One region of the Streptomyces sp. NPDC045778 genome, then DNA from elsewhere that is predicted to be linked to it. Evidence: riboswitches for the same ligand, from Rfam matches in the RefSeq annotation. Region 1 holds a riboswitch; each other region holds the start of a gene.
The links. A riboswitch is a leader RNA that binds a small molecule or an ion and turns the genes downstream of it on or off. The one in region 1 is predicted to bind cyclic di-AMP.

Region 1 (3,723 bases):
TCTTCGAAGACACGCGACTGCGCGTTCGTCCGGTAGAAGATGGCGACGTCGCCGGACTTCGCGTCGCCCGCGTCGGTGAGCCGGTCGATCTCGTCGGCGACGAACTGCGCCTCGTCGTGCTCGGTGTCGGCGACGTAGCCGATGATGCCCGCGCCCGCGCCGGCGTTCGTCCACAGGTTCTTGGGGCGGCGGCTCTCGTTGCGCTCGATGACCGCGTTGGCGGCGCTGAGGATCGTCTGCGTGGAGCGGTAGTTCTGCTCCAGGAGGATCGTGGTGGCGTCCGGGTAGTCCTCCTCGAACTGGAGGATGTTGCGGATCGTGGCACCGCGGAAGGCGTAGATTGATTGGTCGGCGTCACCGACCACGCACAGCTCGCCGGGCTCCTCGCCTTCCTCGCCCTCCGCGAGAGAGGGGCCGACCAGCTCGCGTACCAGCGCGTACTGCGCGTGGTTCGTGTCCTGGTACTCGTCGACCATGACGTGGCGGAAGCGGCGGCGGTAGTGCTTGGCCACGTCCGGGAAGGCGCGCAGGAGGTGCACCGTCGTCATGATCAGGTCGTCGAAGTCGAGGGCGTTGGCCTCGCGGAGCCGCGACTGGTACATCGCGTACGCCTGGGCGAGGGTCTTCTCGAAGCCGTCGGCGGCCTGGGCGGCGAAGTCCTCCTCGTCGATCAGCTCGTTCTTCAGATTCGAGATCTTGGCGCTGAAGGACTTGGGCGGGAACTTCTTCGGGTCCAGGTCCAGGTCCCGGCAGACCAGGGCCATCAGGCGCTTGGAGTCCGCGGCGTCGTAGATCGAGAAGGAGGACGTGAAGCCCAGCTTCTTGTACTCGCGGCGCAGGATGCGCACGCACGCGCTGTGGAACGTCGACACCCACATCGCGCCCGCGCGCGGGCCGACGAGCTGCTCGACGCGCTCCTTCATCTCGCCCGCGGCCTTGTTCGTGAACGTGATCGCGAGGATCTGGCCGGGGTGCACCCCGCGCTCGGCGAGCAGATACGCGATGCGGTGCGTCAGCACGCGGGTCTTGCCGGAGCCCGCGCCCGCGACGATGAGCAGGGGGGAGCCGGCGTGCACCACGGCCGCGCGCTGGTTCTCGTTCAGCCCGTCGAGGAGGGCCGCCGGGTCGAGGGCCGGGCGCGGGGCACCGTCCCGGTAGTACCCGTCACGGGGCGCGGGCGCGTCGAACTTCCCGTCGAACAGGTCGTCCGGAATCGGCTCCGGAGCGCTGTCCTCGGGCGGCGGCGGGGGCTCCTCCTCAGCGCCCTGCGAGGGCTTGAGGTCCGCCAGGAAGCTGTCGTCAAAGAGGCTGCTCATCGCCTCCCGAGTCTAGGCGGCCCCACTGACAACCCGCCCCGGGTTCCGGCCACCGCCGCGGCCGCCCGGGCCCGCCCCACGGGGCGCCGCGGGGCGGCCACGCGGGGCCACGCCGCAGGTGAGGCGGGTCAGGGCGGTGCCGGGGAGGGTGCGGGGGCGCGGCGAGGGTGCATAAAGTCACGAAAATGTATCGGGCATATCGAACATCAATCTTCCCCCGCGCCACAGGAGTTGGCTAGCGTGCTCCGCGGGCCGCACGTCCCCCCAAACCGGCGAACCACGCCGGGCCGCGCGGCCTCCGCCGAGTCCCACGCGCGCCGATCCCGGCGCGCCCGGAGCCGGGGACCCACCATGATCTTGGGGTGAATCCGTCCCGCCGCACCGCGTACGGGCCGGTAGGGCAGCCCTTCCGAACCGCCCGAACCCGACAGCTAACCCGGTAGGCGGTCCACGGAAGGAGTCGCCTCCCTTGGCGTCGCACCGCAAGCCGCGCACCCGCTCACCCCTGGCGCGCACCGCCCCCGGCCTCGGCATCACCACGGCCGCGCTGACCTCCGTAGCGCTCCTGTCACAGAGCGCGAACGCGGCGCCGTCCGCCCCCTCACGGCCCACCGGGCCCGCCGAGCCGAGTCTCGAAGAGGTCCAGAAGAAGGTCGACGACCTGTACCACCAGGCGGGCGTGGCCACCCAGAAGTACAACTCGGCCAAGGAACGCACCGACAAGCAGCGCAAGCACGTCGACAAGCTCCTGGACGACGTCGCCGAGCGCACGGACGACCTGAACGAGGCCCGTCAGCGGCTCGGCTCGTTCGCGGCCGCCCAGTACCGCACGGGCGCCGTCTCCGAGACCGCCGCGATGATGCTCGCCGACGACCCGAAGGGCTTCTTCGACCAGAACCACCTCGCGGACCGGCTCACCAGCCGCCAGAAGAAGGCGGTCGACGACTACCGGACCCAGCAGGTCGCGGCCACCAAGCAGCGCGCGAAGGCCGCGAAGAGCCTGAAGACGCTCGGCGCCTCCCGTGACGAGCTGAAGACGAGCAAGCAGACCGTCCAGGCCAAGCTCGGCGAGGCCCGCACGCTCCTTTCGAAGCTGACCGCCGAGGACAAGGCGCGGCTCGCCGCCATCGAGAAGCGGAAGCAGGAGGCCGCCCGGCGCAAGGCCGCCGAGCTGGCCCGTGAGCAGGCCGAGGCGGAGCGCAAGCGGAAGGCGGAGGAGGCGCGGCGGGAGCGCGAGCGGGAGCGGGGCTCCGGCGAAGGCTCGGGGGCTGGGGCCGGGTCCGGGACGGGGGCGGGGTCGGGCGCCGACTCCGGCTCCGGCTCGGATTCCGGCTCGGGCCCGGGTTCCGGTTCCGGTTCCGGCTCCGGTTCCGGGAGCACGGGCGGCGGGTACGCCGCGAAGGCCGAGAAGGTGATCTCCTTCGCCGAGCAGCAGATCGGCAAGCCCTATGTGTGGGGCGCCACCGGCCCCGGCTCGTACGACTGCTCGGGGCTCACACAGGCCGCGTGGAGGACCGCCGGGATCTCGCTGCCCCGCACCACCTGGGACCAGGTGAAGGCCGGCACCAAGGTGTCCACCTCCAGCGCCAAACGCGGTGACCTGGTCTTCTTCTACGACGACATCAGCCACGTCGGGATCTACATAGGCAACGGCAAGATGATCCACGCCCCCAAGCCGGGCGCGAACGTACGCGTCGAGTCGATCTACTACATGCCGATCCACAGCGTGGTCCGGCCCGCCTGAGCCACGTCTCCGTAGGACGGCGACACGTTTTCGGCCCTCTACTTTTCGGCCCTCTACGGAGAAGATTCGCTCTTCTCCGTAGAGGGCCGAAAACGTGGGCGGCGGGCGGCTACGTCCACAGGACGGCGATGAAGATGTTCGCCGTCGTCAGCGCGCCGACCGCGCCGAACATCGCCTTGTCCACCTTCTCCTCGTCCCGCTTCAGGTACACCAGCCCGAGGATCACGACGAGGACCGCCATCTTGATGCCGATCTTGAGGTTGTTGACCTCGTTGTCGTCGGCCTGGTTCAGGCCGACCAGGACCACGCCAGTGATCAACATGGTGAGCGCGCCGTGCAGCATCGCGGGGCTGAAGCGGGCCGTGCCCTCACCCATCGCCTTCATCTGGGTCAGGAAGCCGCCCAGGAGCGAGGCGATGCCGATGATGTGCAGGCCGACGAAGAGATGGATGAGTACGTCCATGGGGCGGAGCCTAACCGGGCCCGTATCACCCCCCATCAGGCAGGTGGGCCACAAACGCCACATCGGTCACAGGAGCGGGTGAAGCGGACTCCGACCGGCCGCCGAGGTGGTCGCGTCCGGTCACGAGCGGGCCGCGGGCGCCACTTCCGCACAACAGGGCACGACCCGGTGACGGCGAGGTTTAGCGTCCATGACCGGTG
Region 2 (3,723 bases), on a different contig from region 1:
GAGCGCCACGTACCGCACGAGGCCCTCGCGGTCGGAGAAGTCGAGGGACTCCTGGAGGCGCTCGGCGGTGATGTTCGACGCGGCGATCGCGCGCACCTTGCCGGACCGCACCAGGTCGTCGAGGGCGGTGATGAACTCCTCGACGGGCACCGACGGGTCGTCGTAGTGCGTGTAGTACAGGTCGATGTAGTCCGTGCCGAGGCGGCGCAGCGACTCCTCGGCGCCGGCCTTGATGGTGCTCGCGGAGAGGCCCTTGTAGTCGGGCAGCGCGCCGACCTTGGTGGCGACCACGACGTCGGCGCGGTTGCCACGCGCGGCCATCCACTGCCCGAGGACGGTCTCGGACTCGCCGCCCTTGTTGCCGGGCACCCAGAAGGAGTAGGCGTCGGCGGTGTCTATGAAGTTTCCGCCCGCGGCGGCGTAGGCGTCGAGGACGGCGAAGGACTGGTCCTTATCGGCGGTCCAGCCGAAGACGTTGCCACCGAGGGCGAGCGGGAAGACTTCGAGGTCGGACGATCCCAGAGGGCGAAGAGTGGTCATACGGGGGCCAACGTCCTTGTGGAGTTGGGAATTCCGGCGGGAGGCGGCCGTTTTCGGCTGAAGGACGTGACCGGCGGCCCTGGCGTCGGGGGGTCGTCGCCAGGACCGCCGGAGTCGGAGGGGCCCACGCGGGCAGCGGCCGCGCGGTGCCAGGGGTCAGGGGTTCAGCGGTTCACGGGTTCAGGCCCTTGTCCCGCAGCCAGGCCAGCGGGTCGATGGTCGCGCCGCCGCTCGTCTTGACCTCCAGGTGGAGGTGCACCCCGGTGACGTTGCCCGTTCCGCCCATGCGGCCGATGACGTCGCCCGTGCTGACCTTCTGGCCCACGCTGACGCCGAGCGAGGACTGGTGGCAGTACCAGATCTGGGTGCCGTCCTCCAGCTCCAGGACCGTGCGGTAGCCGTACGCGCCCGCCCAGCCCGCCTCCTTGATGGTGCCGGAGTGGACGGCCTTGAGCGGGCTGCCGCTGGAGCCCGCGAAGTCGAGGCCGGTGTGGTGGCCGGAGGACCACATGGCGCCGGAGTCGCCGAAGTGGGAGGTCAGGACGTACGAGGAGGCAGGGAGGGTGAAGCTCTTGGCGAGCTTCGCGAGGCGCTCGGCCTCGCGCTTCTTGCGGGCCGCCTCCTCCTTCTTCCGCTTCTCCTCGGCGGCCTTGGCCTTCACCTGGGCCTCGGCCTTGTCCTGCTGGGCCGTGGCGGTCGCGGCGGCCTTCGCGACGGCCGCGTCCTCGGCCTGTCTGCGCTGCGCGTCGTCCGCCCGGTGGCGCTGGTTCTCGGCCTGCTGGAGGATGCGGGCCCGCAGGGCCTCGCCCGCGTCCGTGGTGCCCTGCTGGGCGTCGGCGTCGGTGACGCCCGCGGAGCTGAGCGGGGCGGCGGCCGCGGCGGTGGCCGGCTCCGCCGCGGCGTCGCCGTCGACCAGGGAGCCGACGCCGGGCAGCGAGTCCGCGACGGACGCCATGTCCGGCAGGGAGATGGAGACGGGCGGCTTGCCGCCCTGCGCGGTGGCGATGCCGCCCGCGCCGACGGCGGCGATGACGCCGACGCCGAGGACGGTGGAGCTGCGGGCGAGGCCGCCGCCGCCTTTCTTGTGGATGCGGTGCTTGCCGCGCACGGGGCGGACGGTCTCCGCCGTGGGGTTCCACTCCTCCCAGGAGGCCGGGGGCTCCTGGGTGGCGTAACCGGCGTAACCGGCATGCCCGGCATGCCCGGCGTGCCCGGCGGGTGCGGAGGAGGTGGCGTAGTCGGCGAACCCGGTGTGTCCCCCGGGTCCTTCGCCGCCGTCACCACCGACACCGCCCTCGGTGAGACTGCCGTTCGGTATGCAGAGCGCTTCTGGGGCAGGCCGGTTGGACGCCACGGGGGCGCACTCCTTTCCTTCCTTCTCGCCTACCGGGTTAGCTGACGGGTTCGGAGCAGGAAGGTCTCCTACGGCCGCTCCTCGCGGACGGCGGATACGGGTCCGCGTACACGAGAGGCGTCCGATTCACCCCAAGATGGTGGTTCCCCGGCTCCCTTGCGGGATTAGGCGCGTGCGCGCGGAGCCGCCGGGTGTGACGGCTGGGACGACCGCGCTGCGTTATCGAACGTTAATAGACAGCGGGTCGGTATTCCAAGCTGTTCGGGTTGATCGTTAACGCTTACGCCACGAACACAACGGGACATCAGGGTTGCGAATAGGGCGAGTTGAGCACGCGCCATGACCCAGCGCAGCCGAATCGATCTCCATCCGGAGGTGACGGGGCATCAGTTGCGCTGCGCTGGGGCCCGGATCAGTCACGGGGTGTGACGGGCCGTCGTACGGCGAGGAGCGCCATGTCGTCGTTGGCGCCGCCGCCGGTGTGGTCGACGACCTCGGCGACGAGGGTGGACAGGAGCGCGTCGGGGGCGTCCGCGCCCGAGAAGACGCGGCCGCCGAGCCGGATCGCGGGGTCGAAGAAGACGCCTCGCGCGTCCCGGGCCTCGCTGAGCCCGTCGGTGTAGAGCAGCAGCGTGGAGCCGGGCGGGAAGTCGGTCTCGTCCGCGCGGTCGGGCCAGGCGCCGAGGTCGCCCATGCCGAGCGGCAGGGCGGGTTCGGCGGGCGAGAGCACGCACAGGCGTCCGTCGGCGCGCAGCAGCAGCGGCTCGGGGTGGCCGCGGTTGACGAGCCGTACGGTCCCGCCGCCGCGCGGGATCTCCGCGAGGACGGCCGTGGTGAACCCTTCGAAGGCGTCCAGCCCGTCGCGCCGCGTGCCCTCGCGCGCGAGGGCACGCTCCAGGCGCTGCGCCACGGCCTCCAGGGTGGCCTCCTGCTCGGCGGCCTCGCGGAAGGCGCCGATGACGACGGCGACGGCGGCCACCGCGCCCATGCCCTTTCCGCGTACGTCGCCGACGACGAGCCGTACGCCGTGCGGGGTGTCCTGCACGGCGTACAGGTCGCCGCCGATGAAGGCGCCGGCCTGCGCGGCCTCGTAGCGGGCGGCGACGTCGAGGCCGCCGATGCGCGGGTCCGGCTGCGGCAGGACGGCCCGCTGCGCGGCCTCGGCGATGGAGCGGGCGGAGGCGAGGCGGGCGTCGCCGCGGCGCACGACGCGGTTGATGACGACGGCGAGGGCGCCGACGGTGAGCATGGTGACGAAGGAGGTGACGACCTCGACGTCCACGCCCGCGTGGTTGTCGATGCGCAGGGCGAGCACGGCCACGCAGGACACGGCGGCCGTCGCCACGGTGGTGGCGAGCGAGAAGAACGGGGCCGCGATGAGGGGCGCGGCGGCGAACAGCGGGGACGCGGTGAACTGGGGCGGCGTGAGCGCGTCGAAGACGACCCCGACGACGATCAGGAGCGGGGGCAGCACCCGGGTGAGGGCCCGCTCGCGGGGGAGACCGGGGCCCTCAGCGGCCATGGCGCTCCCCGGGCCCGCCGCCGTCACAAAGGCCCCGAGCGCTCCCGGTGCCCCGGGCCCTCCCGGTACCCTCGGCGCTCCCGGTGCCCTCGACGCTCCCGGCGCTCGCGGTGCCGAGGCCCCCACCGCCCAATGCAACCACCGCTCCACTCCCGCCGCAGACCCTCCGCATCGGCCCAAGGCTTCCCGCGTCGGGGCCCCGGGGCGACCCGGCGTGCTCCGAGTGGGTGACCTGGCGAGCAGCGCGCGCCTTGGCGCGGGGCGGTGGCGCGGGCGGCGCACGCCCCCCGGCACGCCCCTGCGACAC
Region 3 (3,723 bases), on a different contig from region 1:
GATCCGTACTCCAGGCTCCTGGAGGAGCGGATCGTCTTCCTCGGCACGCCGATCGACGACGTCGCGGCGAACGACGTGATGGCTCAGGTCCTCTACCTGGAGCACGCGGCGCCGGACCGGGACATCTCGCTGTACATCAACTCCCCCGGCGGCGACTTCAGCGCCACCACGGCGATCTACGACACGCTGGCGTACGCCTCCTGCGAGGTGGAGACGGTCTGCCTCGGGCAGGCCGCGTCCGCCGCCGCGGTGCTGCTCGCCGCGGGCACACCCGGCAAGCGGGCGATCCTGCCCGGCGCCCGGGTGCTGCTCCAGCAGCCCGCGCTGCCCGAGCCGGTGCGCGGCCAGCCGACCGACCTGAGCATCCGGGCGGAGGAACTGCGGCGCACCCGCGCGCTCCTGGAGGAGATGCTCGTCCGGCACACCGGGCGTACGCCCGGGCAGGTCTCGGCGGACATCGAGCGGGACACGGTGCTCGACGCCGAAGCCGCCCTCGCCTACGGTCTGGTGGACCGGGTCGTCCCGAGCCGCAAGGCCGCGCGCCCGGACGCGGAGTGAGGCGGGGGGTGCTTCCGGAACTGCCGCCGCTGCCCGCGCTGACCCGCGCCGAGGGCGACCTCGTCGACGCCTATCTGGCGGTCCTCGACCTCCTCGGCCGGATCAACCCGGCCCGCGCCGAGCACACCTACGGCGGCCTGCGCGCCGCGCAGGCGCTGGTCACCCGGGCGACCGAACTGCGGGACGCGCTGGCGCTCATGCATCAGCGTGGGGAGAGCGAGGTGCACGCGCCGACGCTCGCGCGTGCGCTGCGCGTCCTGGACGGCGAGCGGCGCGCCGCGCGCGTGACGATGCCGCCACCGACGGGGCATTGACCGAGGGCCCGGCGCCGGCGACACGATGAGGGTCCGTCATGATTCAGTCCGATTCACCCCCCATGACCGTGTGTCCCGTGCCACACTTCCAGCCAGACCTCATTCCGTTTTCGGCCTGGCAGCCCGGTGCGCCGGTCGCATCTGACACCGTGGAACGCGCCCCGGACCCAGCGCGCCCGCGCCATCCGTCCGTTGCCGGTGTGCGCGGATGTCGGCCCGAGTCCGGGGTTGCCCCGGAGATGACCAGAGATGATCGCCCCTTCTGCGTAATCGGCGATCGTCCCGGCGGACCCCCGAAGTCGCGCAACTCCCTTACACCACAGCCGGATTCGGGCGTTCCGGCGCTGATGGGGCAATCATCTCCGAGTGTGACCTAGACCCTATTCGGCCGTTGTCCACCGGAACGGGTCAGCCGTGAGGAGCCTCACATACCGCTGATCCGGCTCGGCTTTTTCGCCTCTCTCGGGTGAAGATCCCTTCCGACGACAAGCCCCCGCCACAGGCGGCGGGGCGATCCGAGCGGACGCCGAGTCCTGCCGCCGCCCGGATGCCCGGTCGACATCTGTGCACCGGCAGGAGTGGAGGACCCAGCAAGGCGGGCCGTCCGGCAAGTCCGGAAGGCCCTTGGGGTGAAGTCGCATCGCGCGGCCGGGCATCTTCGCCTGCCCGAACCCGACAGGTCATCCTTCACAGGCGGCTGACGAAGGGTTGCGCATGACTGCGCTGCATCGTGTTCCGTCGCTGCTGACGAGGGCCAGTACGGCTTCGGCTCTCACCCTCGCCGCCGTGGGCGGCACCCTCGTGGCCCCCGGACTCACGGGGGAAGCACAAGCGGCCACCTCGCACGGGACCAAGGCGCTCAAGGTCGCGGCGTCCAAGAAGGGCTCCCCGTACCGCTACGGCGCGGTCGGACCGAACCGGTTCGACTGCTCCGGACTGACGCTCTACTCGTACAAGCGCGTGGGCAAGAAGCTGCCCCGCACCGCCCAGCAGCAGTACAACAAGACCCGCAAGGTGTCCTCCGCCAGCCGCACCCGCGGGGACCTGGTGTTCTTCCACTCCGGCCGGAACGTCTACCACGTCGGCATATACGCCGGTAAGGGCAAGATCTGGCACGCCCCGAAGCGAGGCACCGTGGTGCGGCTCGAAAAGATCTGGACCAACCAGGTCTGGTACGGCCGGGTCCGCTGACCCGGCCCGCGGGCGGCGGCCTTTCTCAGGGCCCGCGCCGTCGCCCGCACAGGGCTCCACCAGCACCTTTCGCCGCCGTCCGGTCAGGGCCCGGACGGCGGCACCACCCCCGACGGCGGCCCGGACGACGGGCCGCGACAGCGCCCCCGCCGACGTCACCCGGCCGGCCCCGCCGTCAGGACGGGAGTGGAGCGGCCCCATGCGGATACTCGTGGACCATGGCCGACCATCACCCCCATGCCACGGGCACGACCAGACCGACCGGTTCCCGGCACACGCGCAACGAGACCCCGCTGGAGCGGGCCGACCGCAACTTCTCCGAACTGCTCCAGGAACTGCGGGTCACCCAGACCGGTGTGCAGATCCTCTTCGCGTTCCTGCTCACCCTCGCCTTCACGCCACGCTTCCCCACCCTCGACTCCGTGCAGCGCGCCACGTACGTCATCACGCTGCTGCTCGCGGTGCTCGCTGCCGCGCTGTTCACGGCGCCCGCCGCGGTGCACCGCACCCTGTTCGGGCGCGGCGCCAAACCACTGATCGTGCAGGTGTCCTCGCGACTCGCCGCCACCGGGCTCGCGGTCCTCGTGCTCGCGCTCACCGGGTCCGTCCTGCTCGTCGTCGACGTGGCCGTGGGCCGCACGGACGGCATTTTGGCGGCCGTGGGCACGTTCCTGGTGTGCGGGGGGCTGTGGGGCGTGCTGCCCCGCCTCGTCGGCCGCACGGACCGGCGGCGCTGACCCCGCGCGGCGGGAGCGTCAGCTCTGCACCGGCACCGACCACGGCAGCGTGATCCACACGGTCTTGCCGCCCTCGTCCGTGGGGCAGACCGTGAGTCTGCCGCCGCACTCGGCGGCGAGCCAGCGGACGATGACCATGCCTCTGCCGTTGTCCTGCTGGACGGCGGCGGGCAGCCGCTTGGGGAAACGCGGGTGGCTGTCCGTGACGCCGATGCGCAGCCGCTCGTCGCGGTCGAGCCGGACGTCCACGGTGAAGGTGGGCGAGAGGCCGAGGGTGTGCTGCACCGCGTTGGTGGCCAGCTCGGAGACGATGAGCCGCACGGTGTCGGCCACGTCGGCGTCGGCCGGAAGGCCCCACTCGGTCAGGATGTCCCCGACGTACCTGCGGGCGGTGGAGACCGAGACAGGGTCGCTCGGCAGGGTGACTGATGCTTCCTGGTGGTCTGCCATGACGGCGCCGTCCCTTTCCCACCGGGACCGTACTTCCGACGCGTGGCGGAAGTACTCGAGGATCGTCCCGGAGCTGGTGCTTCGCGCCAGATTGCCACTCTCGCGAGGGCCGCGCCCGCCGATCCACCGAGATGTGCATATATCTGTCGCTCGAAGCGGTGAACTCTGCGACGGCAGACCGTATTTGGGCGCAACACTGGCAGTTCCTCTACCGTCCCCTACCGGTGGCGCCGACCCCCGGCCTCCGGAAGGACCCAGAAGGAGACAGCCATGCAGTACGGTCCCGCGGTGCGCCGTCGCAAGCTCGGCGCGGAATTGCGGGCGCTGCGCGCCGAGGCCGGGCTCACGAGCGGCGAGGCCGCCTCGCTCGTGGGCTGGCACCAGTCGAAGGTGAGCCGGATCGAGACGGGCCGCAGCGGCGTGAAGGCCACCGACGTACGACTCCTCCTGGAAGCGTACGGGGTGCAGGACCC
Region 4 (3,723 bases), on a different contig from region 1:
TCGCCACCGAACCGCTGCGCATCGGCGGCCAGGACGTCGCGGCGGGCGACCCGGTGCTCGTCGTGCTCGCCGCCGCCGACCGCGACCCCGAACGCTTCGCGGACCCCGACCGCCTCGACCTCGCCCGCCGCGACAACCAGCACCTGGGCTACGGCCACGGCATCCACTACTGCCTCGGCGCCCCGCTCGCCCGCCTGGAGGGCAGGACCGCCCTCGCCACCCTTCTGCGCCGGCTGCCCGACCTGCAACTCGGCGTGGATCCGGAGGAGTTGAGGTGGCGGGGCGGGCTCATCATGCGGGGCCTGCGGACGTTGCCGGTGGGTTTCACACCCGCCCCTCGGGTCACCCGTGCTGATGGGTCGTCAAGCATGTGACTTTCATGTGATCTCGGCTGAACCGACTTGTGACCGGCGTTCGACTGCGGCTACGTTCACGACGGCCCGGCACCCGCGCGCCCGTGCGCACTCGTGCCGTGCCTGACCTGTCGTCCACGAAAGGCACCTGCATGCTCTCCGGCCAAGGCCGTCACCGTCGCCCCCGCCAGGTACCGGCGATCCTCGTCACGGCGGGCGTCACCGGATCAGCCATCGCCATCCCGCTGCTCGGCGCGTCGGGCGCGAGCGCCGCGGACGCCGAGACGTGGGACAAGGTCGCGGAGTGCGAGAGCGGTGGCGCGTGGAGCGCCAAGGGCAGCGGCTACTACGGCGGCCTCCAGCTCACCCAGGACACCTGGGAGCGGTACGGCGGCCTCTCCTACGCGCCGAGCGCCGACCAGGCGAGCCGCTCCCAGCAGATCCACGTCGCCGAGAACGTCCTCGCCGCGCGGGGCCCCGACGCCTGGCCGAACTGCGCCCCGGCCGCGGGCCTGGCGAAGGGCGGCGAGGCCGCCGACGTCGACCCGGGCCTGCCGTCGGCCCCGCCGCGCGCGCAGGACTCCGGCGAGTCCGCCGGCTCCCCTGAGTCCGGCAAGGACAAGGACGCGAAGGGCGAGCGCGAGGGAGCCGAGTCCGGCGACGCGGGCACCGCCGAGGACGCGGACGGCTCCGAGAAGGCCGAGAGGCCCGGCGGTTCCGCCGGATCGCGAGACAAGAGTCACGAAACGGACGGCGAGGACGCGGGCGCCGCCCAGGGCGAGAAGGGCGAGAAGGGCGCCGAGGACGCCGAAGGCGGATCGCGCCAGAGCGGCGGCAAGCACCGCAAGCCCGCCGATGAGCCCGGCAAGTCCGCTGCGGACGACAGTGCTTCGCCGGAGGGCTCCGGCGGCGCCACGCCGGGCTCGGACGCCCCGTCCGACGCCTCGTCCGACGAGCGGACCTCCGGCCGCCACCGCGGCGACCGCGCCGACGAGAACGCCTCGTCCGGCGACACCGGCCCCGGCCGTCACGCCTCGCGCGGCGACGCGCGTGAGGTACCCGGCGCCGAGCGCGGCGCGGGCACGTACACGGTCCGCTCCGGCGACAACCTCTCGGCGATCGCGGACAGCCACGACCTTGACGGCGGCTGGACGGATCTGTACGCGGGCAACAAGAAGACCGTCGGCTCCGACCCGGACCTCATCCTCCCCGGTCAGCGGCTCGAACTGAGCGCGGACGCGAAGCGCGAGGCCGTCGAGGACAAGGAGAAGTCGGGCGAAAAGTAGGGCAGTTGCCCGGCGGTTCGCGATGAATGTCCGGTTTAAAGGCGGTGAGAGGCAAGTGAGAGATGGGTCTCAGAAGCCCTGATCGTCTTTGAAATTCGGATGATTGCCTGTCTACGGTCATGACCGCTCGCCACAGCGGGCCCCGCCGGTCGGTACGCCGAATCCTGCCAACGGCCGGACGGGAACAGTCGTCGCTTCGAGCGCCGAAGGCAGGAGCGGGGGACCCAAGGTAAGTGCCGGGCCCGGACGTTGAGCGGTCGTGAGACCGCGGGACGCACGGACACGGCTAGGGGTGAAGTCGCGCGCTAGGACGTGCGGCCGGGCACTCACCCGCCCGAACCCGACAGCTCACCTCGCAGGCGTCGGTGAGGGGATCACTTCATGCTGCGTTCCGGCAAGGGCAAGCACCGCCGTCCGACCAAGCTCGACAAGGCCACTCGCGCCGCCACCGTCGTCGGTGTCACCGGTGCCGCTGTCGCCGCCCCGCTGATGGCGGCCGGCACGGCCAATGCCGCCACTCCCGCCGAGTGGGACCGCGTCGCCGCCTGCGAGTCCGGCGGCAACTGGTCCATCAACACCGGCAACGGCTACTACGGCGGCGTGCAGTTCTCCGCCTCCACCTGGGCCGCGTACGGCGGTACGAAGTACGCGCCGACCGCCGACAAGGCGTCCAAGGCCCAGCAGATCGAGATCGCCGAGAAGGTCCTCGCGGGCCAGGGCAAGGGTGCCTGGCCGAAGTGCGGCGTGGGCCTGTCCAGCTCCCCGTACACCGGCGGCGGCTCCTCCGGCGGCGGCCAGCAGCAGCCGCAGCAGCAGCCGCAGCAGCAGGCCAAGCCGAAGCCGCAGCAGCAGGCCCAGCCGCAGCAGCAGGCCGCTCCCAAGCCGCAGGCGCAGCCGCAGCACCAGCCGCAGCAGGCCGCCCCGCAGGTCGAGAAGAAGACCGTCCAGACCCCGACCGGCAAGGTCGTGAAGAAGGGCGACGGCGAGTACAAGGTCGAGACCGGCGACACCCTGTCCAAGATCGCCCAGGAGCACGACGTCAAGGGCGGCTGGCAGAAGCTGTACCAGCTCAACGACGACATCGTCTCCGACGCCGACTTCATCTACCCGGGCCAGCAGCTGCACCTCAGCTGACCCGCCCCGGCCCCGGCAGCGCCCGGAGCCACCCGCTTACCCGGCTACCGCCCCGGTGCGCGTCCCCCCGCCGCACCGGGGCGGTACCTTTTGGTCCGGTAGTTTGTTTCATGAGGGAACTATCCGCGCCAGGCTCCACCGGCCGTCCGGCCCGTCCATGTGAGGGGCGGTCGGCTGGCCGATGCCCCGGAGCCGGTTAGGCTCGTCTCGCAGGGGCCAGCGCGGCCCCAGTACCCCCGCGTACCCCGCGTCACATCCCAGAAGGAGATGCTCGTGCCGTCCATCGACGTCGTCGTAGCCCGGGAAATCCTGGACTCCCGAGGCAATCCCACGGTCGAGGTCGAGGTCGGCCTCGACGACGGCTCCACCGGCCGTGCCGCCGTCCCCTCCGGCGCCTCCACCGGCGCCTTCGAGGCCATCGAACTCCGCGACGGAGACGCCAACCGCTACGGCGGCAAGGGCGTGGAGAAGGCCGTCCTCGCCGTCATCGAGCAGATCGGCCCGGAGCTGGTCGGCTACGACGCCACCGAGCAGCGCCTGATCGACCAGGCCATGTTCGACCTGGACGCCACGGACAACAAGGGCTCCCTCGGCGCCAACGCCATCCTCGGCGTCTCGCTCGCCGTGGCCCACGCCGCGTCCGAGGCCTCCGACCTGCCGCTCTTCCGTTACCTCGGCGGTCCGAACGCGCACCTGCTGCCGGTGCCGATGATGAACATCCTGAACGGCGGGTCCCACGCGGACTCCAACGTCGACATCCAGGAGTTCATGATCGCCCCGATCGGCGCGGAGTCCTTCTCCGAGGCCCTGCGCTGGGGCGCCGAGGTCTACCACACGCTGAAGAAGGTCCTGAAGAACAAGGGCCTGTCCACCGGCCTCGGCGACGAGGGCGGCTTCGCGCCGAACCTGGAGTCGAACCGCGCGGCCCTCGACCTCATCGTCGAGGCCAT

Region 2: another riboswitch for cyclic di-AMP. It lies ahead of AC07GB_RS02770 (M23 family metallopeptidase); the one in region 1 lies ahead of AC07GB_RS06960 (C40 family peptidase).
Region 3: another riboswitch for cyclic di-AMP. It lies ahead of AC07GB_RS20170 (C40 family peptidase); the one in region 1 lies ahead of AC07GB_RS06960 (C40 family peptidase).
Region 4: another riboswitch for cyclic di-AMP. It lies ahead of AC07GB_RS23745 (transglycosylase family protein); the one in region 1 lies ahead of AC07GB_RS06960 (C40 family peptidase).

What each region holds. Positions count from the first base shown of each region.
Region 1 is NZ_JBWKJZ010000004.1:199,827-203,549, forward strand. It holds gene pcrA (DNA helicase PcrA) at 1-1,316, opposite strand, end outside; cyclic di-AMP (ydaO/yuaA leader) riboswitch at 1,622-1,777, shown strand; gene AC07GB_RS06960 (C40 family peptidase) at 1,786-3,060, shown strand; gene AC07GB_RS06965 (hypothetical protein) at 3,170-3,523, opposite strand.
Region 2 is NZ_JBWKJZ010000002.1:21,036-24,758, forward strand. It holds gene AC07GB_RS02765 (aldo/keto reductase) at 1-540, opposite strand, end outside; gene AC07GB_RS02770 (M23 family metallopeptidase) at 713-1,894, opposite strand; cyclic di-AMP (ydaO/yuaA leader) riboswitch at 1,906-2,075, opposite strand; gene AC07GB_RS02775 (PP2C family protein-serine/threonine phosphatase) at 2,307-3,416, opposite strand.
Region 3 is NZ_JBWKJZ010000014.1:196,041-199,763, reverse strand. It holds gene AC07GB_RS20180 (ATP-dependent Clp protease proteolytic subunit) at 1-558, shown strand, start outside; gene AC07GB_RS20175 (hypothetical protein) at 567-872, shown strand; cyclic di-AMP (ydaO/yuaA leader) riboswitch at 1,430-1,583, shown strand; gene AC07GB_RS20170 (C40 family peptidase) at 1,587-2,063, shown strand; gene AC07GB_RS20165 (DUF6328 family protein) at 2,282-2,800, shown strand; gene AC07GB_RS20160 (ATP-binding protein) at 2,819-3,250, opposite strand; gene AC07GB_RS20155 (helix-turn-helix domain-containing protein) at 3,521-3,723, shown strand, end outside.
Region 4 is NZ_JBWKJZ010000019.1:13,829-17,551, reverse strand. It holds gene AC07GB_RS23755 (cytochrome P450 family protein) at 1-374, shown strand, start outside; gene AC07GB_RS23750 (LysM peptidoglycan-binding domain-containing protein) at 506-1,639, shown strand; cyclic di-AMP (ydaO/yuaA leader) riboswitch at 1,831-2,016, shown strand; gene AC07GB_RS23745 (transglycosylase family protein) at 2,021-2,773, shown strand; gene eno (phosphopyruvate hydratase) at 3,047-3,723, shown strand, end outside.